One region of the Phycicoccus jejuensis genome, then DNA from elsewhere that is predicted to be linked to it. Evidence: predicted binding sites of a transcription regulator. Region 1 holds the regulator's gene; the other holds the start of a gene.
What was found. The regulator LexA, encoded in region 1, represses DNA repair genes until DNA is damaged. The targets are predictions, from matches to a motif close to TCGAACANNTGTTCGA.

Region 1 (10,859 bases):
TGTGACGCCTGAGGCACCAGATCTGGGGGTCACTCCCCCGGCGCAGCGCCCTGGTGGACCAGCGCCGCGATGACGGCACCGTGCCAGTCGCTCGGCCCCGCGCTCCCCCGCGCGCCGGCCCCGCAGCCGCACTCCCAGTGCCACCGGCCACGGGCGTCGCACCCGACGACCGGGTGGTGGCTGCGGCGGGCGGTCCGCCGACGGAAGGTGCTCATGGCCCTCAGGAGACCCCGGCGCGCGCGGTGATACGGGCATCGTCCGTTCGGCCAGGTCTGCACCGCCGAACACCCGGGGCGCGCCGACTTTGCCAATCCTTGACCAAATCCTGATGCGACTCTGGTGAATGTCAGGGAGAAGTCGGGGGCAACGCGTCTGGGAGGACACGTGATGGGTTACACCATGGAAGGCCCTCTGGGCCGCTACACCGAGGGCGCGACCTCGCGTCGCGAGCCGGGCCACGGCCCGGCCTCGCCGCTGCTCGACCTCCTCCTCGTCGGCGTCGCGGCGCTCGGGCGTCGCACCCAGGCCGCGCACGACGACGAGGACCATCGGCTGCGCCGGCACTGACCCCCGGAGCTCACCCGCGCGGGTGCAGGAGGCCCGCCAGCTCCTCGACGCCGTCGACGAGCCGCGGCCCCGGCCGCGCCCACAGCCCGTCCGCGTCGACCGCGTGGACGACGACGCCGTCGGGCAGCACCCGGGCGGCGACGAGCACGTCGGCCTGGCGCTGCGCCCCCTCGCGGTCGTAGCCGCACGGCGCGACGACGACGACCTCCGGCCTGGATGCGGCGAGGTCCTCCCACCCGATGGCGACCGACCGCTCCCCCGCCGCCCCGAGGACGCACTCGCCGCCGGCCAGCTGCACCATCTCGGGGATCCAGTGCCCCGGCGCGAACGGCGGGTCGGTCCACTCGAGCACCGCGACGCGCGGCCGCCGGCGCCCCGCGACGTGAGTACGCACGGCGTCGAGGCGCTGCCGCAGGCTCGCAACGAGGGCCGCTGCCTCCGTCTCGCGGCCGACGGCCGCCCCCACCGCGCCGACGGAGGCGAGGACCTCCTCGAGCGTGTGCGGGTCGACGGTGAGGACCGCGGCGCGGCAGCCGAGGTGGCGCAGCGCGGCGTCGACGGTCGAGACGTCGATCTCGCCCGGGGCCAGGCCCTCGGGCAGCGCGGAGGTGGAGACCACCCGGCGCGTGCGCGCCTCCGGCGGGAAGTCGCACTCGAAGGTCACGCCGACGACGTCGTCCCCCGCCCCGAGGGCGAAGAGGATCTCGGTGGCCGAGGGGATGAGGCTGACGATGCGCACGCCCCGACCCTACGGAGGTGGTGGCGCGGTGTCGGTGCGCGGTGCTTGGCTGCGGCATGACCACCTGGGAGACCCACCCCGTCACGCCCGACCGCTTCGAGGACTTCGCGGACGTCGTCAACCCCAACCGGCGTGCGACGCACTGCTGGTGCCTCTCGCACCGGCTCCGGCAGCGCGAGATCGACGAGCTCGGCGACGGCAGCCGCGAGCAGGCCGCCCGACGCCTCTGCGAGCGTGCGGTGCCGCCGGGGGTCGTCACCTACCGCGACAGCGTCCCGGTCGGGTGGTGCAACATCGGAGCGCGCAGCGACATCCCGCGGCTCGTGCACTCGACGAGGATCCACCCGGTCGACGACGTCCCGGTGTGGAGCATCGTCTGCGTCGTCGTCCGCGGCGGCCACCGGCGCCAGGGGGTGACGGCGCACCTCATCGAGGGCGCCGTGGCCTGGGCGGCCGAGCAGGGGGCGCCGGCGGTCGAGGCCCACCCGGTCGACCCCGGCGAGCGGCGGCTGGACCTGACGATGGCGTTCGTCGGGACCCGGGCGATGTTCGAGCGGGCCGGCTTCGAGGAGGTCGGTGTCACCGACGCCACCGCGAGCGGGATGCCGCGCCTGGTCATGCGGCGGACCCTGGCCTGACCCTCGGCCCGTCAGCGCCGGGGACGGCCGATCCCCCCACCCGGACCCGGTCGGGGGTCGGAGTGGGGGGACCTGCGGTGCCCCGGCGACGTGAGGGCCGCGGCCTCCCTGCAGACGACAGCCAGCGCCGCCCGCTCCGTCGTCGCGTCGGTGGAGAGCCAGCGACGACGAGGGGGTGCGACCCGGGGACCCTCTGTGTATCCCCGGGCCGCACGTCTCATTCCCCGGGGCTCTGGCTGTGGTGCACGAGTGCCGCCGTGTAGGCACCGTGCCAGCCGCCCGAGGTGGCGGACCCGCGCGCTCCGCAGCCGCACGACCAGAGCCACCGGCCCTGGCCGCCGCACTGGACGACCGGGTGGTGGGTGGGGCGGTAGGAGCCGCGACGACGTGTCCGCATGCCTTGAAGTCTGTTCGTGCACAAGGGGGTCGCGCAGCGTCGGAGCGTGCCCGCGGGCCGATGGGACCCGGAGGTCCGACAGGTCGGGGGATGCCCCCTCCCCCGTTCGGCCGAGCGTGGCGCGCTTGACAGGGGTGCGCGGCCGGCACCGGCCGGACACAGCACGGAGGGCGCCGTCTCCTCTGCACGGGAGACGACGCCCTCCGGCGTCCGAGTCGGGTCGAGGGACTCGGGGATCGTGGCGCGCCGGACCGGGCGCCCCCGGCGGCGGCTCAGCCCGCAGGGACGACCAGCTGCTGACCGGCGCGGATCTGCGCGGTGCTCAGCCCGTTGGCGAGCTGGATGGCGACGATGCCGTCGCTGATGGACATCGAGGGCAGCTCACGGGACGCGATCTCGGACAGCGTCTGGCCGGGCGACACCGAGACGGTGTGGGCCGGCTCGACGGCGCCCGCGCCCCCGAGGCCGCGCAGGCCGAGGGCTGCCGCCAGCGCGAGGGTGGCGAGCACGAGCAGCACGAGGCGGCCGCGGCGGGTGATCCGCAGCGCCGGCTGTGCGGCGCGGGCCGCACGCCCTCCGGTGGCGCCGCCCTCGAGAACGACGAGCCGCGGGCGGCGCGCCGGCACGGGGCGGGTGTGGCCGAGGTCGGTGGGGTCCCAGGCGATCGCGCTCATCATGTCCTCCATCCCGGCGGCCGGGGCCACCGTCGAACCGGTGTTCGATAGAACGTCTGTACGAGTTATAGCACGCACGTTCGAGGCGGACAAGACACGCGTCGAACACATGTTTGAGTTCGAGGCCCGTCGCTCGTAGGATGTCCGCATGCAGATCAGACTGCATGTCACCACCGACAGACCGTCTGACCTGCGAAAACACCGGTCAGGCCCCCCGTCGGCACGGGGCGGCCGCAGCGAAGGGGTCGAGATGGCACGTCCGAGGAACGCCGACATCCACGAGATGCCCGACCGCGGCGACGGCGGGGACCTCACCCACCGCCAGCGCAAGATCCTCGAGGTCATCCGCAACGCCGTCGACCGGCACGGCTACCCGCCGAGCATGCGCGAGATCGGCGAGGCCGTCGGGCTCACCTCCCCCAGCTCGGTCGCCCACCAGCTCTCGGCGCTCGAGCGCAAGGGCTTCCTGCGCCGCGACCCCAACCGGCCGCGCGCCATCGAGGTCGTCTCCCCCGACCGTCAGGGCTCCGGCTACCGCCGCCCCGAGGCCGACGAGGTCGTCGACGTCACCGGCGAGGGCGACGAGCGCCCCGAGGCCTCCTACGTCCCGGTCCTCGGCCGGATCGCCGCCGGCGTCCCGATCACCGCCGAGGAGGTCGTCGAGGACGTCTTCCCGTTGCCCAAGCAGATCGTCGGCGAGGGCAGCCTCTTCCTGCTCAAGGTCGTCGGCGACTCGATGGTCGACGCGGCCATCTGCGACGGCGACTGGGTCGTCGTGCGCCAGCAGCCGACCGCCGAGAACGGCGACATCGTCGCGGCGATGCTCGACAACGAGGCGACGGTCAAGACCTTCAAGCGGCGCGACGGCAAGGTCTGGCTCATGCCGCACAACCCGGCCTTCGAGCCGATCGACGGCGACCACGCGACGATCCTCGGCAAGGTCACCGCGGTCCTGCGCCGCGTCTGAGGCCGGCCGGCGTCAGTCCTCGACCTCGGCGATGTGGACGACCGCGTCGCCGGAGTTGACCAGCGGCGCCTCGGTGCGCCCGACGACGACGCCGGAGCGGTCGGCGTGCACCAGCCGCACCCGCTTGCCGAGCGAGTCGAAGAGGCCACCGAGGCGCGCCCCGCGCTCGACGCGCTCCCCCAGCGCGACCTCGAGGTGGAGCATGCCGGTGCCGCGCGCCCGGACCCATCCGCTGCGGAACGAGACCGCCGACGGCGCCGGCGGGTCCTCGGCGACCGGCTCGGTCATCCCGAGCGCGGCGAGCACGCGGCGCACGCCGAGCACGCCGGCGTCGACGGCCCAGCGGTCCATCCGCCACGCCTCGCCCGCCTCGTAGAGCAGGACGGTCGCGCCCCGCTCGCGGGCGGCGTACCGGAGCGAGCCGTCGCGCAGCTTCGCGTTGAGCATGACGGGGGCCGCGAAGGCCTCGGCGAGCGCGCGGGTGCGCGGGTCCTCGAGGTCGGCGCGGACCTGCGGCAGGTTGGTGCGCCGGTCCGAGCCGGTGTGCAGGTCGATGCCGACCTCGCACTTGTCGACGACCTCGGTCATGAACAGGTGCGCGATGCGCCCGGCGAGCGAGCCGCGCGGCGACCCCGGGAAGGAGCGGTTGAGGTCGCGGCGGTCGGGCAGGTATCGCTGCCCGGCCGAGAAGCCGAGGACGTTGACGATGGGGACGGCGATCAAGGTGCCGCAGAACGTCTTCGGGTCGAGGCCGGCGACGACCTGACGCACCACCTCGACCCCGACCGCCTCGTCGCCGTGGATGGCGGCGTCGACCCAGACGGTCGGTCCCTCCTCGCGCCCGTGGACGACCCGGACGGGCAGCTCGACGTCGGCGCCGGTGACCAGACGGGTGATCGGCAGCGACACCGACTGCGTGCGCCCGGCGCGCACGCGCACGTGGCCGATCTCGAAGGAGGGCCGAAGGGGGCGCCGGGCCATCAGGCCCTCCCCCGGTTGCGCCGGCGCATCGCGAGCGGCGGACGGCCGCCGAGGTAGGAGCGGCCGGGGTCGACGGCGAAGCCCTGGCGCAGCGCCTCGCGCCCGACGAGCATCCGGAAGCCCATCTCGTCGCGGCGCGCGAGGGTCATCTCGGCGGCGACCGTGCGGCCCATGAGGACGAGGTCCATCGCGACGACGAGCCGCTCCTCGGCGTGGCCCGAGGACGAGCGGACCTCGCGCACGTCGAGCACGGGGCACTCGCACTGGACGGCGTCGGCCTCCGAGCGCTGCCACGGCTGGATGCGGAAGCGGGCCCACCGCTCGCCGTCGCGCTCGAGGTCCTCGAGGTCGAAGGCGTGGATCGACGAGGACCGCGCGCCGGTGTCGAGCTTGGCCTTGACCCACGGCACACCGACCGCCGGGAGGCCGACCCACTCGCGCCAGCCCGCGAGGGTGTAGGAATGGCTGTCCGTCATCCGTCCTCTCCCGTCGGGAAACCATGAAGCTCGCGATCCTCTCCCGCGCGCCTCGCTCGTACAGTACGCAGCGCCTGCGCACCGCCGCCCAGGACCGTGGCCACCAGGTCAAGGTCCTCAACACCCTCCGCTTCGGCATCGACCTGTCCGGAGATGAGCCGGACCTCCAGTTCCGCGGCAAGCGGCTCTCGACGTACGACGCGATCCTGCCGCGGATCGGCAACTCCATCACCTACTTCGGCACCGCCGTCGTGCGGCAGTTCGAGCAGATGGACGTCTACACGCCCAACACCTCGTGGGGCATCGCGAACTCGCGGGACAAGCTGCGCGCCACCCAGATCCTGTCGCGGCACAACATCGGGATGCCGCCCACGACCTTCGTCCGCGACCGCGCCGACGTCATCCCCGCCATCGAGCGGGTCGGCGGTGCGCCGGTCGTCATCAAGCTGCTCGAGGGCACCCAGGGCATCGGGGTCATCCTCGCGCCGGAGATGAAGACCGCCGAGGCCATCATCGAGACGCTGCAGTCGACGAAGCAGAACGTCCTCATCCAGCGGTTCGTCAAGGAGAGCAAGGGCCGCGACATCCGCGCGCTCGTGGTCGGCGACCGCGTCGTCGCCGCGATGCGCCGGGTGGCCAAGGGCGACGAGTTCCGGTCCAACGTGCACCGCGGCGGGTCGGTCGAGCCGGTCGAGCTCGACCCCGACTTCGAGCGCGCCGCCGTCCGCTCCGCGCAGATCATGGGCCTGCGGGTCGCCGGTGTCGACATGCTCGAGAGCGACGAGGGGCCGCAGGTCATGGAGGTCAACTCCTCCCCCGGCCTCGAGGGGATCGAGACCGCGACCAAGCTCGACGTCGCGGGCGCGATCATCGACCACATCGACAACCAGGTCGCCTTCCCCGAGATCGACGTGCGCCAGCGCCTCACCGTCTCGACGGGCTACGGCGTCGCCGAGATCGCGGTGCACGAGGCGTCCGACCTCGTCGGGAAGTCGTTGGGCGACAGTGGTCTTCGCGAGCGTGACATCACGGCACTGACGCTGCACCGCGGGACGATGGTCATCCCCAACCCCAACAGCCACCACGTGCTCGAGGCCGGCGACCGGATGCTCTGCTTCGGCAAGCTCGAGGAGATGCGCTCGATGATCCCGAGCCGCCGCCGGCGCACGCGCAAGGTCAAGCGCCTGCCGAAGGAGCCGATCCACGACGCGCGCCCCGAGTGAGGCGAGGCGTCAGCGCCCGTCGGGGTGCGGGCGCTGCCAGAACGCGGTGTCGACGCGGCGGCCGAGCTTGTAGCCGACCTCGCGCAGCGTGCCGACGTGCTCGAACCCGTGGGCCCGGTGCAGCGCCTCGCTCGCCGGGTTGGGCTGCGCGATGACGGCGACGCAGGTGTGCACGCCGTCGGCGTCGACCCGACGCAGCAGCTCGGCGTAGAGCCGGCGGCCGAGGCCCTGCCCCCGGGCGGCCTCGGCGAGGTAGACCGACACCTCGCGGGTGCCGTCGTACGCGGCGCGCGGCCGGTAGGTGCCCGAGAACGCGTAGCCGAGCACGTCGCCGTCGGGCGCGACGGCGACGAGCACGTGGTCGCCGGGGCGCGTGGACGCGACGCGGTGGGCGTAGTGGTCGTCGGGGCGCGGCTCGAGGTCGAACGTCGCGACGGTGTTCCGGACGGCGTCGTTGTAGATGACGGCCATTCCCGGCAGGTCCGCCGGTGTGGCGGAACGGATCTCGGCCGCGGTCACGCGGCCGCCCCGTCGCGCAGCAGCTGCTCGAGCGTCGGGGCGAGGGGCGCGTCGACCCGCAGGGCCATGTGCTCGTCACCGCGCGTCGGCCCCCGCGTCACGGCAGCCACCGGGATGCCCCGGCGCGCCGCGTGCCGGACGAACCGCAGCCCCGACATCACGGCGAGCGAGGAGCCGAGGACGAGCAGCGCGGGCGCGGCGTCGGTCAGCGCGAAGCACGCGTCGACCCGCTCGCGCGGCACCGAGCCGCCGAAGAACACGACGTCGGGCTTGAGGGTGTCGGCGCCGCAGACGAGGCAGAGCGGGAGCCGGAAGCCGGCCACGGCGTCCTCGGGCAGGACGACGTCGCCGTCCGGGCGGATCTGGCTGCTCACCTGCGAGCCGTCCGGCGCCTCTCCGCGCACCCGCTCCTCGAAGCCGGGGTTGGCGGCGGCCATCCGCGCCTGGAGCTCCTCGCGGCCGGAGCGGTCGCCGCAGGTGAGGCAGACGACCTCGGCGAGCGTGCCGTGCAGCTCGGTGACGTCGTGCGAGCCGGCCGCCTGGTGCAGGCCGTCGACGTTCTGGGTGATGACCGGGCCGAGCAGCCCCGCCTCCTGGAGGGCGGCGACGGCGTGGTGGCCACGGTTGGGCTCGGCGCGCGAGAAGCGCTGCCAGCCGACGAACGAGCGCGCCCAGTACCGCTGCCGGTTCTCGCTCGAGGCGCAGAACTCGCCGTGCTGCATCGGCATGACCCGACGGGTGCCGTCGCGGCCGCGGTAGTCGGGGATGCCGGAGTCGGTGGACATCCCGGCCCCGGAGAGGACGAGGGTGCCGGGGTGCGCGCGCAGCAGGTCCGCGAGCCGCGCGACGGCGGCGGGCTCGCGGGCCTCGGGCGGCAGCGGCCGGGTCGCCCAGTCGGGGGTGCGGCCGACCTCGTCGCGACCGGCGAGCCGCAGCGTCGCGACGGGGGGCGCGCTGGGGGTCTCCGGCATGGCGCCAGTATCCCCCGCGCCGCCGACACCGCCCCGGGGAGCGGCCGCGGATGACGCCGCGTTGCGAGACCCGGGCGGTCGATAACGCCCGCTTATAGGATGGGCCCCATGATCGACGCCGCCGGCCTCCGCGTCATGCGAGCCATCTCTGAGCAGGGCAGCTTCACCGCCGCCGCCGCCTCGCTGGGCTACACCCAGCCGGCCATCTCGCAGATGGTCCGCCGCCTCGAGCAGCGCACCGGCACGGTGCTCGTCGAGCGGGTCGGGCGCAACGTCCGCCTCACCGAGGCCGGCCGGGTGCTCGCCCGCCACGCCGGCCCGGTGCTCGCCGCGCTCGACGCCGCCGAGGAGGAGGTGGCGGCCATCGCCGGGCTGCGCAGCGGCCGGGTGCGGCTCATGGCCTTCCCGTCGGCCTCGGCGACCCTCGTGCCGCGGGCGCTCTCGCTCGTCAAGCAGCGCTTCCCCGACGTGCACATCACCTTCACCGAGGCCGAGCCGCCCGAGAGCATCGCCGCCCTGCGCGCCGGCGAGTGCGACCTCGCCATCGCCTTCGCCTACGAGGGCACCGACGCCACCCGCGGCGAGGAGGACCTCGACGCGTTCGTCGTCACGCCGCTGCTCGAGGACGAGGTGCGCCTCGCCATGCCGCGCGAGCACCCGGCCGCGCACGAGGCGACGGCCCACCTCGCCGAGCTCGCGCAGGAGCCGTGGATCGCCGGCTGCCCGCGCTGCCGGGGCCACCTCGTCCAGCTCGCCGACGCCGCCGGGTTCCGCCCGGACGTCGCCTACGAGACCGAGGACTACGTCGCCGTCATGGGCCTGGTCGCCGAGGGGCTCGGCGTGGCGCTCATCCCCGACCTCATCCTGCGCACGGTCCACCACGACCAGGTCGTCGCCCTCCCGATGGAGCCGGCGTCGCGCCGCACCATCACGGCCCTGACGACCCCCGACCTCGGGCGGGTGCCGGCGGTCCGGGCCACGCTGGAGGCGCTCATCGAGAGCGCGGGCTCGCAGTCGACGGCACCGACGGTCCGGCAGCCGGAGCCGACCTTCTCGATCTGACACCCGCTCAGCGTGCGGTGACGACCCGCAGGCCGCCGCGCCGCTCGACGAGGGCGACGTCACCGCGCTGGTCGGTGCGGTAGACCGCCGAGCCCAGCCGGCGCAGCAGCGCGAGGTGCGCCGGCGCCGGGTGCCCGTAGTCGTTGTCCGCGCCGACGCTGACGACCGCGACCGGCGCGCGGACGGCGGCCATCAGCCCCTCGTCGAGGTTGGCCGAGCCGTGGTGCGGCGTCTTGACGAGCTCGAACCCGCGGGCGGCCGCCGCCATCGCCGGGTCGCGGCGCAGGCGCAGGAGGAGGTCGTGCGCCGCCTCGCGCTCGACGTCGCCGAGGAGCAGCGCGTCGACATCGCCGGTGCGGGCCGCGAGGACGACGCTGCCGTTGTTGGGCACCGACCCCTCGGCGATGCGGCGCCACGGGCTCCAGACGACGGCGTCGACCTCCCCGAGCCGGACCCGGTCGCCGGCGTGGAGGACGCCGACCGGGATGCCCGCCGCGGCCGCCGTGCGCCGGACGGTCGCGGCCGCCGACGCGGGCTCGGCGACCGGGCCGACGAGCACCTGCCGCACGGTGCGGCCACGAAGGGCGCCGGCCAGGCCGTCGACGTGGTCGGCGTGGAAGTGCGTGAGGACGACCGCGTCGAGGGTCGTGACGTCGAGCCGGTCGAGGCAGCCGTCGACGAGGGCGGGGTCGGGCCCGACGTCGACGAGCACCCCGCGCCCCGGACCGCTGCGCAGGACGACGGCGTCGCCCTGGCCGACGTCGCAGACGACGACCCGCCAGCCCTCGGGCGGCCACGTGACGAGCCGGGTCGGCAGGAAGGAGGCCAGCGCGAGCAGCGCCACGCCGAGTACGGCCACCGGCCGGCGCGCGACGCCCGCGACGAGGGCGCGACCCGTGAGGACGACGACGAGGAGCAGGCCGGCCAGCAGCAGCGCCCCGGGGGGCCCGTCCGGCCAGGGCAGCGTGCCACCCGGCACCTCGGCGGCCGCCCGCGCGACGCGCGCGATGCCGGTCGTGGGCACCACCCCGACCCACGCGACGAGCTCGGCGCCGCGCCCCCAGACGAGCGAGACGAGGGAGGCGGCCACCCCCGCGACGGTGGCGGGCGGGACGAGCGGCGCCGCGAGGAGGTTCGCGAGCACGCCGACGACGCTCACCGACCCCTGGAGCAGCACGACGACCGGGGCCGTCATCACCTGCGCGGCGACGGGCACGGCGAGCGCCGGCCCGAGCGGCGCGAGCCGACGGGGCAGCCGGCGCCCGACGGCCTCGCCCCACGGGCGGGTGAAGAGGAGCAGCCCGAGCGTCGCGAGGGTCGAGAGGACGAAGCCGTACGAGCGCGCGAGCCACGGGTCGAGGACGAGGACGACGACGACCGCGCCGGCGAGCACCGGCAGCCCGGCCGAGCGCCGCGACCGGCTGAGCCCGAGCAGCCCGATCGCGCCCATCGCGGCCGCGCGCACGACGCTCGGCTCGGGGCGCGCGAGGACGACGAACCCCGCGAGGGCCAGCCCCGCGAGCACCGGCCGCAGGGGCCGCGGGACGCCGACGACGGCGCACAGGCCGAGCACCAGCCCGGTGACGACGGCGACGTTGCTGCCGGAGACGGCGGTCAGGTGGGTCATCCCGGTGGCCCGCATCGC
Region 2 (10,859 bases), 1.5 Mb from region 1:
GCACCACGAGGTGTTGTCGTGCACCTCGTCGCGCAGGACGTAGGTCCACATCGACGGGCTGACGACGCCGGCCATCGGCCCGACCGCGCCGCGGTGGTGGCAGGGCTCGAGCTCGAACTCGCCTGCCGCGAGGCGCTGCTCGGCGTCCTCGGCGGTCTCGGCGAGGCCCTCGAGGAGCACCGCGCCGATGAGGGCGCCGCGCAGCGGCCCGGACGCGCGCTCCCACGTGATGGGCGGGCCGGCGTGGAGGAAGGTACCGCGCTCGAGGCCGAGGGCCTCCGAGGCGGGCGCGACGTCGACGAGGGTGGCCTCGGCCGCGGTCATCCGAGCCACGGCGGTGGCGTTGGCGTCCTCGCGGCGCGGGTCGGCCATGACCCGGGCGAGGGCGTCCTCGGTGCCGGGCATCGGCGGGTGCCAGCCGGCGTCGGTGACCGGGACGGCCTGGTCGCGCAGCGCGTCGGCGAAGAGCGCGACGCCGGAGGTCGCGACGACGGGGTCGGCAGCGAGCAGGCCGCGGAGCGGGGCGGTCATCGGGCACCTCCGAGCAGGGAGACGGCGTGCCGGGTGGCCGCCGCGTTGGACAGGAAGACGGACGCGCCGGCCGCGGCGAGCGCCTCGGCGCAGCGGCTGCGACCCTGGGGGTCGGCGTCGGTCCCGGTGAGGGAGAGGACGACCGGCAGCGCTCGGCCGTCGGCGTGCGCGGTGTCGCGGGCGGCGCGGACGGCGTCGGCGAGCTCGCCGGCGGGGTCGGGGTGCGCGCCGTGGCCGAGGACGAGGTCGAGCAGGAGGACGCCGCAGGTCGGGTCGGCGGCCTCGGCGGCGATCCGCTCCATCCGCAGGGTCGGGTCGATCATCGGGTGGGCGCGGCCGCGGGTCAGCTCGTCGGCGCCGAAGTCGACGACGACGTGCCCGGTGCCCGTGAGGTCGGCGCCCAGCGCCGGCTCGTGACCGAGGTTGGACGCGATCGGACCGAGGGTCTCGGTGGCGACCAGCAGCGACTCCTCGGCCAGGGTCCCGCCGCAGAAGAGGCCGCGCAGGGCCGCACCGACGGTGAGGCCGGCGTCCTCGGGGGTGGCGGTCGTCGCGGGCCAGGTCGGGACGGTGACGCCCTCCGCGGCGAGCGCCTGCTCGACGGCGGCGGTGAGGTCGGGGCGGCCGGCGCCGAGGGTCGCCCAGTGGACGCGCAGGCCGAGGTCGGCCGCCTCCGCCCGCACGGTCTCGAGCACGGCGTCGTCCGGGGGCTTGGAGACGACGAGGACCCACTCGGTCGACGCGTCGTCGGCGAGCGCCCGCAGCGCCTGCCGCGTGGAGCGACCGCCGACGGCGGCCTTGAGGTCGCGACCGCCGACGCCGAGGCAGTGGCTGACGCCCACCTCCGCGGCCTCCAGGAGGCACATCGCCTGCTGCGCACCGGTGCCCGACGCGGCGACGAGGCCGACCGGGCCCTGGCGCACGACGTTGGCGAACCCCAGCGCGACCCCGCCGACGAGCGCGGTGCCGCAGTCCGGCCCCATGACGAGGACGTCGGCGGCGGCCGCGGCGTCCTTGAGGGCGACCTCGTCCTCGACCGAGACGTTGTCGGAGAACAGCATCACCGAGGCCCCGGCGGCGATGGCGTCGTAGGTCTCGGTGACGGCGTGCGCGCCGGGGACCGAGACCACGGCGAGGCCGGCGCCGGCCCGGCGAATGGCCGAGCCGAGCGTGGCCGGCGGGACCTCGTCGGCCGCACCGGTGTCGGACGAGCTGGCGGAGAGGGCGCGCAGGGCGTCCTCGACGGCGGCGAGGCCGCTCTCGACGCCGGCCTCGTCGTCCGCGCGGACGGCGACGACCATGTCGTTGGGCCCGGCGTCGGTCGGCACCTCGAAGCCCATCTGGCGCAGGACGTCGACGTTGAGCTCGGTGGCCATCGCGACCTGGGCCGCCTGCACCCCCGGGGCGCCGGCGACGCTGCGGGAGACCTGCATGAGGCTCACCGAGTCGTGGTAGGCCCCTCGACGGAGCTCGACGTGGACGGTCATGCGGCGATCCTTCCGGTGGGTGCCAGGACGGCGAGGGTGGCGGCGAGCCCGGTGACGAGGTCGCGGCCGGAGGTGTGCCCCACCGCGAGGACGGCGGGCAGATGGGTGGTGACGCCGGCGGCGTCGGCGCGGGCGACGGCGCAGACGAGCGCGACGACGTCCGGCGTGGCCCAGCCGTCGGCGGCGCCCTCGAGGAGCGCGGCCGACACCGCCGTGGTCGCGGTGAGCCGCCCACGGACGGCGGCGGCGAGCGCGTCGGAGGGGACGCCCGCGGCGCGGTGCAGGAGCAGTGCGCCGGCGAGGGCGTCGTCCCCGCTCGGGGTGAGCCCCGGCCCACGGCCGACGAGGGCGCGGACGGCGACCTCCGGCTCGGCATCGGAGACGGCGCCCGCGGTGCCGGCGACGAGCCATCCCGGAGCCTCCACGGTGGCGGCGGCCAGCAGCGCGGCCACGCGGCCGTCGTCGAGGCCGAGGTGCCCCGTCGGCACGCGCGCCGGACGCCAGGTGCGCCGCGCGACGACCGTGGCCGCGGGCAGGCGCACCCTCCCCTCGCCGACGACGACCGCGTCCCCCGGGGCGAGGGCGGCGACGTCGAGGGGCTCGGTGACCCGCAGGGCCGACGGGAGGGCGACGGCGTCCGGGCCGAGCACCGGGAGGACGCGCCCGTCGAGCCGCAGGTAGACGCCGACGCGGCCGGCAGCGAGCACCTCGGCGCGTCGGGGCGGACCGTGGACGAGGTCGGCGGTCAGCGGCGAGACCGCACCGGCCAGCACGCGGGGCTCGGCGGTGGGGTCCGGGATGGGCATACCGAGACGCTAGTGACGCCGCTAGAGTGCCCGGATGGTCAGAGTTGCCAACGATGGGCCCGATGGCGCACAGACCTTGCCAGCCGTCCCGCCGGAGCAGAGCGCGGACCCGGTCGAGCTCGCCGCCCTCGTCGAGCACCAGCGGGCCCTGCTCGCCCGCGAGGACGAGGTGCACCGCGTCCTCGTCCACGTCGTGCTCGACGGTGGGGGGCTGGCGCAGGTCGCCGAGGCCGTCGCCGGGTTCTTCGGCGGCGCGGCGACCGTGACGACGACCGACGGCCGCCTGCTGTCGCAGGCTGGCTCGCTCGCCGGCGTCGACGACGTGACCGACCTCGCCTGTTTCGACCGCACCGGGCGCCTGCTCGTCGAGGACGAGCCCGTCGGCTGGCGCGACCCCGACCGCGGCGCCGACCCGACCCGTGCCTTCGTCCGCATCGTCGCGGGCTCGTCCGACCTCGGGATGCTGGGCGCGTACTCCCCCGGTCCGGCCCTGTCCCGCACCGACGTCCACATGCTCGAGCGGGCGGCGACCGTGGCGGCGCTGGCCATCACGAAGGAGCAGGCGGTCGCCGCGGTCGAGGGCAAGTACCGCGCGGAGTTCCTGCGCGACGCCCTCGCCGGGCGCGCCGGCGACCCCGCCGACGTCGCCTCGCACGCGGCGTCGCTCGGGTGGCGGGTCGACCGGCCGCTCGTCGTCGTCGCCGCCGAGACCGACGAGGACGACTCGGCGACGACCCGCAGCGCCGAGGAGGTGCGCGGCCTCCAGGACCGGTTCGTCCGGGCGTGGACCCAGGCGGTGCGCTCGCGCGACACCTCCGTGGCGGTCGCGGGGTTCAGCCAGGAGGTCGTCGTGCTCCTGCCGGTCGACGAGGACGCCGACACCGAGGCCGTGCTGCGCCCCGTCGCCGAGCTCGCGCGGGTCGTCCGCGGCGACGGCGGCGGCGGGCGGCGCACCTTCACCACCGGTGTCTCGCGGCTCGTCACCTCGCCGGCCGACCTGCCCCGCGCCTACGACGAGGCGCTGACGGCGGTGCACGTCGGTCGCCAGGTGCACGGCGACTCCGGGCTCGCGCACTTCGACGAGCTCGGCATCTACCGCCTGCTCGCGCTCGTCCCCGACTCGGCCGACCTACGGCGCTTCGTCACCGAGAGCCTCGGCGAGCTCGCGACCGACGACGTCCCCGAGAACGCCGACCTGCGCAACACCCTGTCGGTGCTCATCGACACCAACCTCAACGTCGCCGAGACCGCGCGCCGGCTGTTCTTCCACTACAACACGCTGCGCTACCGCATCGCCAAGCTCGAGCGGATGCTCGGCCCGTTCACGACCGACCCCCAGCTGCGCCTCACGCTCGCCCTCGCGCTGCGCGTCCACCGCATGAAGGGCCTCTGACAGCCAGACGCTGCCATTGGGACATCGATGGGCCGCAGCGGGCCGCGCAGCCTCGGCGGGTGCCCAGCAAGCTCATGTGACCGAGTCGAGAAGTCGCCCACGCAGGTCGACGAGCGCCAGTTTCCCCCGGTCACGGTGATGACACATGTTCGACGGAAAGGACTGGCCGACAGCACGATTGGCCGACTTTGCTCTTGCCGTTCGAACAGGATTTCGATAGACTGGGACCCTTACAGCGAGGGGGTGCTCATGCTCGACCCGGCACAGGTCGCAGCGGCCGTGCGCGCCGCCCGCGAGCTCCTTGCCGAGGCCGACCCAGCGGCTCCGGTCGGTGGTTCGCTCGTCGACTGCGCCTCCCTCGTCGGCGAGCTGCAGGCCCTCGTCAACGCCGCGACGGCGTTGCAGGACAGCGCGATCGTCGCCCTGGCTGCCGTGGAGACGGACGTGGCCGAGGACGGCACGCTCGTCGAGCGCCGTCATGCGCCGGGGCACATCGCCCTCGACGCGCCGGCGATCGTCTCCGGCGTCCTGTGCCTCTCGTCCGTCGCCGCCGAGCGTCGGGTCCGCGACGCCGTGCGGCGCGCGGCCGACGGTCCGGACGGGACCGGCACCCACACCGGGCTCGGCGGGCTGCACGACGCGATGGCCGCCGGCCGGCTCGACGCCTTCCGCGCCCAGGTCGTCGCCCACGAGCTCGAGGAGGTGCCCACCGACGTGGCCGCGACGGTGGTCACGACCATCGACGAGCACCTCGACCGCGAGGCCGCGCCGGCGCTGCGCCGGCGGGTCCGGCGCGCCCTTGCCCGCATCTCGCCGGACCTTCTGCGGCAGCGCGCGATCCGTGCCCGCTCGGAGTCCTCCCTGCAACGGTGGGTCGACGAGCCGGGCGTCGACACCTGGCACGGCACCTTCCCGTCCGAAGAGGCCTGCGCGGCGTGGGCGGCCATCGACCGGCTCGCCCAGCAGTACGTGGCCGACGGGGTCTGCGACAGGGTCGACCGCGCCCGCGCCAAGGCCCTGACCGACCTCGTCATCGGGCAGGCCACGATCGACGTCCGGGTCGTCGTCGCCACCCCGGACGGGTCCACTGCTGTCGCCGAACGGAACTCGGTGGCGCCGCTCGCCACCGTCTCGGACGCCGACCTCGTCGAGGTCACCGGCCTGCGCCCCGGCGACCCGGTCCTCGTCCCCCGCGGATGGCTGGCCTCGGCCCTCGGGCGCAGCAGCGGCAGCGACGCTGCCGACGCGACGCCCCTCCTCCGCTGCGACCCGACCACCGGAGCGCCCGTCGATCCCGAGGACACCCTCGCCACCGCGGCCTACCGACCCGGCGCCCGGTTGGCAGCCTTCGTCCGCGACCGCGACCAGCACTGCCGCTTCCCCGGCTGCCACGTCGCCGCCCAGTTCTGCGACCTCGACCACGTCGTCCCGTTCCCCACCGGGCCCACCAGCGCCTCGAACCTCGTCTGCCTGTGCCGTCGGCACCACCGCACCAAGCAGCGCCCAGGCTGGCGGGCCGTCCTCCACCCCGACGCCACGATGACCTGGACCGACCCCACCGGCCGGGTCCGGACCACCCATCCGCCCGACCGCCTTGGCCTCACCGTGCTACCCGACACCGGGACCGATGCCAGTCCCCCGCCCCGCGGCATGCCGCGGCTCGTCCTGCCCGACGGCCCCCACTCGGCCGTCGAGCACCAGCTCGAGCACGAGCACCGCGCCCCGGCCTGCCGCGTCCACGTCATCCGCCCACCGGTCCCGCTGACCTGCGCGCTCCGCCCGCACCCTCGATCGCGCCGAGCAGACACCTCCCGGGTCACCGACCCACCCCCCTTCTGACACGACGCACCGTGGACCGTCGGCAGCTCCGGCGTGGCCACGTCCGCCGTTCAGTGACGGCTGGTGAACCGCAGGTAGTAGCCGTCCGGGTCGCTCAGGCGGAAGCCCCGCAGGCCCCACGGCCTGTCTTGCAGGTCCTCGGCGAGTGGGAGGCCGGCACCGACGACCCGGTCCCGGACCTCACGGATGTCGTCGACGTCGATGACGATCTCGACACCGGTCGGGACCGCTCGAAGGACCGGGTCGACGGCCGCCGCCTCGGCGGCACCGATCCGCGCGCGCCCCATCCGGAAGGCCGCGTACCGCGGCCGCCCGTCCGACCGGCCAGTCGTCCCGAAGCCCAGCCGTTCGTAGAACCTGACGGTCTCGTCCAGGTCGGCCACGAAGATCTCGACCCTCAGCGACGCATCCACGGTCCCCGTCCTCGCCGTCGCCGATGCCGCACGGGCATCCCGCGGGCCTCCGAACCCACAGAGATCATCAGGCGTCGCGCAGGGCGGCCTCGAAGCCGTCCGGGTCGGCGACCGTGAACGTGGCACCGGGGTGCCGGATGGTCCCGGTCGGGTCGATGGCCGGGACCGGCCGGTGGAACGAGACGCAGACGCCCCGCTCGCCGTTGGTGGCGAAGGTGACGCCCCGGTCCGTGAACGACAGGTGCGGCGGACCGGCGGTCTTGACGAACGCGTAGCCGCCCGACTGCTCCACCCCCGCCACGTTGGCGAGCGAGGTGTCGAGGCTCCACCACGAGAACCGCGCCCGCAGCCGCCCGTCGCCCACCTCGACCCACGTCGTCGCCGGCAGCACGCCGAACGGCAGCCCGGCGATCCGGTAGCGGGGGTCGAACGCGAAGTCGAAGCGGCGGGACGTCATCCGTCGACGCTACGGGCGCCGGCCGGGCCGCGGGGCGGGGTGAGCTCCTCGGTCTCGCGGGCGACGGAGTCCCAGTGCCGTGCGGCGTCGAACACCACCTCGCCCGGCCCGTCGTCGAGCAGCGCGAGCGCCTCCCCCACCTGGGATGCCGACAGCCGCCGGCCGAGCGTCACGTGCGGGACCCACCGGCCCGGCTCGACGAGCGGCGACGACACCGGGGCCAGGAGACCCCCGAGCGCGGACTGCACCCCGAGCAGCCCGGCGGTCACCACGACCAGACGGGCCAGCACGAACGGCCCCCGCCCGAAGACGACCGGCGCCCCCAGCCGCGTGGGCAGCGGCAGGTCCGCGAGCGCGTCGGCCACCGCCTCGCGCCCGGGCCAGCCCTCGCTCGTCACGAGCGTGACGTGCGGGCGGTTGGACGCCCCGCGGTGCTGCGCCTGGCTCGGCAGCCCCGCGTCGGCGAGGGCGCCCCACTCGGCGACGACGGCCGCGTCGCCGGCGTCGTCGAGGAGGAGCTCCACGGAGTGCACCCGGCCATCCTCGCCCGCCCGACACGCCGCTGGACACGCGCGCGTCACACGACCGACCCGGGCGTGTGACACCACGACCGCAGTGACAGCAGGTTGCCAACCGAAGCGGCATCCGGCTGTCAAAGATTGCTGAGGGTGTCCTCCCACACCGGTCACTAGGTTCCCGGTATCACAAACCCTGTGAGCGGCGTCACCGACGCGGCCCCGGCGAAAGAGGTCACCGCATGTCCCTCGGTCTCGGATGGAAGGTCAAGGGCGACGGCGCGTCGCTCGGCCCCGGTGAGGTCGTCGCCCCCGACGAACGCCTCTCGTGGGGTCGCACCATCGGGCTCGGCGCCCAGCACGTCGTCGCGATGTTCGGCGCGACGTTCGTCTTCCCGCTGGTCATGGGGTTGAACCCCCAGCTGGCCATCATGATGAGCGGCATCGCGACCATCGCGTTCCTCCTCATCGTCTCGGGCAAGGTCCCGAGCTACCTCGGCACCTCCGCCTCGTTCGTCGGCGGCGTCGCGGCCGTGCGCGCGCAGGGCGGCGACTCGGCCGAGGTCACCGGTGCGATCCTCGTCGCCGGCCTCGTCCTCGCCGCGGTCGGCGTCGCGATCCACTTCCTCGGCTCGCGCGTCCTCCACGAGGTGCTGCCCCCGGTCGTCACCGGCGCGGTCGTCATGCTCATCGGCTTCAACCTCGCCCCCGTGGTCGCCGGCATCTACTGGCCGCAGGACCAGTGGGTCGGCTTCCTCACGATGCTCTTCACGATCGTCGTCGCCGTCGCCTTCAAGGGCTTCATCGGCCGCGTCGCGATCTTCCTCGCGCTGATCTTCGGCACGCTCCTCTCGTGGGTCCTCGACAACACGGTCGGCCAGATCACCTCCGTGCTCGGCGGCGCCACCGAGGCGACGACCCACCTGCGCTGGGACACCTCGGGCGTCGGTGACGCCGCATGGTTCGGCTTCCCGAGCCAGACGATGGTCGCCGCGGACGGCAAGGAGGTCGTCGGGTGGCACCTGCCGAGCTTCTCCGCCACCGCGATCCTGCTCGTCCTGCCCGCCGTCATCGCCCTCATCGCCGAGAACACCGGCCACGTCAAGGCCGTCGCCGAGATGACCGGCGCCAACCTCGACCCGGTCATGGGCCGCGCCATCGCCGCCGACGGCATCGGCACGGTCATCGCGACCTCGGTCGGCGGCTCGCCGACGACCACCTACGCCGAGAACATCGGCGTCATGGCCGCGACCCGCGTCTACTCGACGGCCGCGTACTACGTCGCCGCGATCGTCGCGCTCCTCTTCGGCCTCTCGCCGAAGTTCGGCGCCCTCGTCGCGTCGGTCCCGGGCGGCGTGCTCGGCGGCATCACCGTCGTCCTCTACGGGATGATCGGCCTCCTCGGCGCGAAGATCTGGAAGGAGAACGGGGTCGACTTCGGCAACCCGATCAACCTCGTCCCGGTCGCCGCGGGCATCATCATCGGCATCGGCAACGTCGAGCTCAAGGTGACCGACGACTTCTCGCTCGGCGGCATCGCGCTCGGCACCATCGTCACGGTCGCCGGCTGGCACCTGGCCCGGGCGCTCGCCCCGGCCGAGCTGCGCACGGACGCCGAGGGCACGCTCGTCGCGGTCGGCGACCACGTCTACGGCGACAGCGACGGCATCGACGACCTCTACCAGGACGGCTACCCCGGCGGCCGCGGCTCCCGCGACCCCGGGCGCGACAGCCGCCCCTGACCGACCACGTGCGCCCCGCCCGGGCACCGCACCGGGCGGGGCGCACTGCTTTTCCCGGACGACCCGCACACCCCACCCCACCCACCGGCCCCGCCCCTACCGCGGCGCCCACCCGAGAGGCAGGATCGACCAGGTGAAGCCCGCCCCCTTCGTCCACCACGCACCCCGCACGCTCGAGGAGGCGGTCGCCGTCCTCGGCGACGTCGGGCACGACGGCAAGGTGCTCGCGGGCGGCCAGAGCCTCATCCCCCTGCTCTCGATGCGCCTCGCCTCGCCGGCCCACCTCGTCGACGTCAACGGCGTCGCCGGGCTCGACACCGTCGAGGTCACCGACACCCACGTGCGCGTCGGCGCCCTCGTCCGGCACGCCGGGCTCGAGCGGCACGAGGGCGCTGCCGCCGCGCTCCCCCTCCTGCGCCAGGCCCTGCGCAACGTCGCCCACCCGGCCATCCGCACCCGCGGCACGACCGTCGGCTCGATCGCCCACGCCGACCCCTCCGGCGAGATGCCGGCCGTCACCGTCCTCACCGACGGCGTCGTCGAGGCCGCCGGGCCGCGCGGCCGGCGCGAGATCGCCGCCGCCGACTTCTTCACCGGACCGCTCGAGACCACCCTCGCCGAGGACGAGCTCGTCGTCGCCGTGCGCTTCGGCCGGCTGCCCGCCGGCACCCGCACGGGCTTCGTCGAGTCGGCCCGGCGCTCCGGCGACTACGCCCTCGCCGGCGTCGCCCTCGCGGTCGGGCTCGACGGGGAGGTCGTCACCTCGGCCCGCGCCTCGTTCGTCTCGGTCACCCCGGTGCCCGACGTGCTCGACCTCGGGCCGGCGCTCGCCGGCCGGTCGGCCCACGACCTCCCCCTCGACGACGCGGTCGAGCTCGTCCGCTCCCACGTCGACCCCGAGTCCGACATCCACGCCCCCGCCGACTACCGGCGGATGCTCGCCGCCGAGCTCACCCGGCGGGTCCTGACCACGACGACCACCCCGACGGAGGGAGCGGCATGACCGACGCCGCCACGGAGCAGCTGCTCGACATCACCCTGAGGGTCAACGGCGTCCGCCGGACGGCGAGCGCGCCCGCGCGTCGTCTGCTGTCGGACTTCCTGCGCCACGACCTCGGCCTCACCGGCACGCACGTCGGCTGCGAGCACGGGGTGTGCGGTGCCTGCACCGTGCTCCTCGACGGCGAGCCGGCCCGTGCGTGCCTCGTCTTCGCGGTGACCGCCCAGGCGCACGAGATCACCACGGTCGAGGGCATCGGCAACGACCCGGCGAACCTCAGCCCGGTGCAGCAGGCCTTCGCCGAGTGCCACGCGCTCCAGTGCGGCTTCTGCACACCGGGGTTCGTCACCACGATCACCGCCTACCTGGACGAGAACCCGAGGCCCACGCCGGAGGAGGCGCGCGAGGCCATCTCGGGCAACCTCTGCCGCTGCACCGGCTACCAGAACATCGTCAAGGCGGTCGTGCGCGCCTCCGAGATCGTCCGCGAGCGCGAGGAGGAGACCCGATGACCACCCGCCAGGTCGGCGAGCCGGTCCAGCGGCGCGAGGACCCGCGGCTGCTCACCGGGAACGGCCGCTACCTCGACGACCTCGGGCTCGGGGCGCTCCAGGCCGCCTTCGTCCGCAGCCCGCACGCCCACGCGCGCATCGTCGACATCGACATCGACGACGCG

Region 2: a site for LexA is predicted at 4,419-4,434, ahead of LG324_RS07305 (HNH endonuclease signature motif containing protein). Genes of this name have one in related genera too.

Annotation. Positions count from the first base shown of each region.
Region 1 covers NZ_CP085209.1:3,053,013-3,063,871, forward strand. The annotation lists gene LG324_RS14435 (hypothetical protein) at 30-215, opposite strand; gene LG324_RS14440 (hypothetical protein) at 400-567, shown strand; gene LG324_RS14445 (ABC transporter substrate-binding protein) at 578-1,306, opposite strand; gene LG324_RS14450 (GNAT family N-acetyltransferase) at 1,363-1,944, shown strand; gene LG324_RS14455 (hypothetical protein) at 2,162-2,341, opposite strand; gene LG324_RS14460 (LysM peptidoglycan-binding domain-containing protein) at 2,614-3,015, opposite strand; gene lexA (transcriptional repressor LexA) at 3,266-3,982, shown strand; gene LG324_RS14470 (succinylglutamate desuccinylase/aspartoacylase family protein) at 3,995-4,963, opposite strand; gene LG324_RS14475 (ATP-dependent zinc protease) at 4,963-5,439, opposite strand; gene LG324_RS14480 (RimK family alpha-L-glutamate ligase) at 5,463-6,662, shown strand; gene LG324_RS14485 (GNAT family N-acetyltransferase) at 6,672-7,181, opposite strand; gene LG324_RS14490 (NAD-dependent protein deacetylase) at 7,178-8,152, opposite strand; gene LG324_RS14495 (LysR family transcriptional regulator) at 8,261-9,214, shown strand; gene LG324_RS14500 (ComEC/Rec2 family competence protein) at 9,222-10,859, opposite strand, start outside.
Region 2 covers NZ_CP085209.1:1,543,644-1,554,502, reverse strand. The annotation lists gene LG324_RS07325 (DUF1116 domain-containing protein) at 1-531, opposite strand, end outside; gene LG324_RS07320 (FdrA family protein) at 528-2,018, opposite strand; gene LG324_RS07315 (DUF2877 domain-containing protein) at 2,015-2,824, opposite strand; gene LG324_RS07310 (PucR family transcriptional regulator) at 2,901-4,217, shown strand; gene LG324_RS07305 (HNH endonuclease signature motif containing protein) at 4,467-6,056, shown strand; gene LG324_RS07300 (VOC family protein) at 6,107-6,469, opposite strand; gene LG324_RS07295 (hypothetical protein) at 6,537-6,926, opposite strand; gene LG324_RS07290 (2'-5' RNA ligase family protein) at 6,923-7,459, opposite strand; gene LG324_RS07285 (uracil-xanthine permease family protein) at 7,684-9,183, shown strand; gene LG324_RS07280 (FAD binding domain-containing protein) at 9,317-10,186, shown strand; gene LG324_RS07275 ((2Fe-2S)-binding protein) at 10,183-10,695, shown strand; gene cutA (aerobic carbon-monoxide dehydrogenase large subunit) at 10,692-10,859, shown strand, end outside.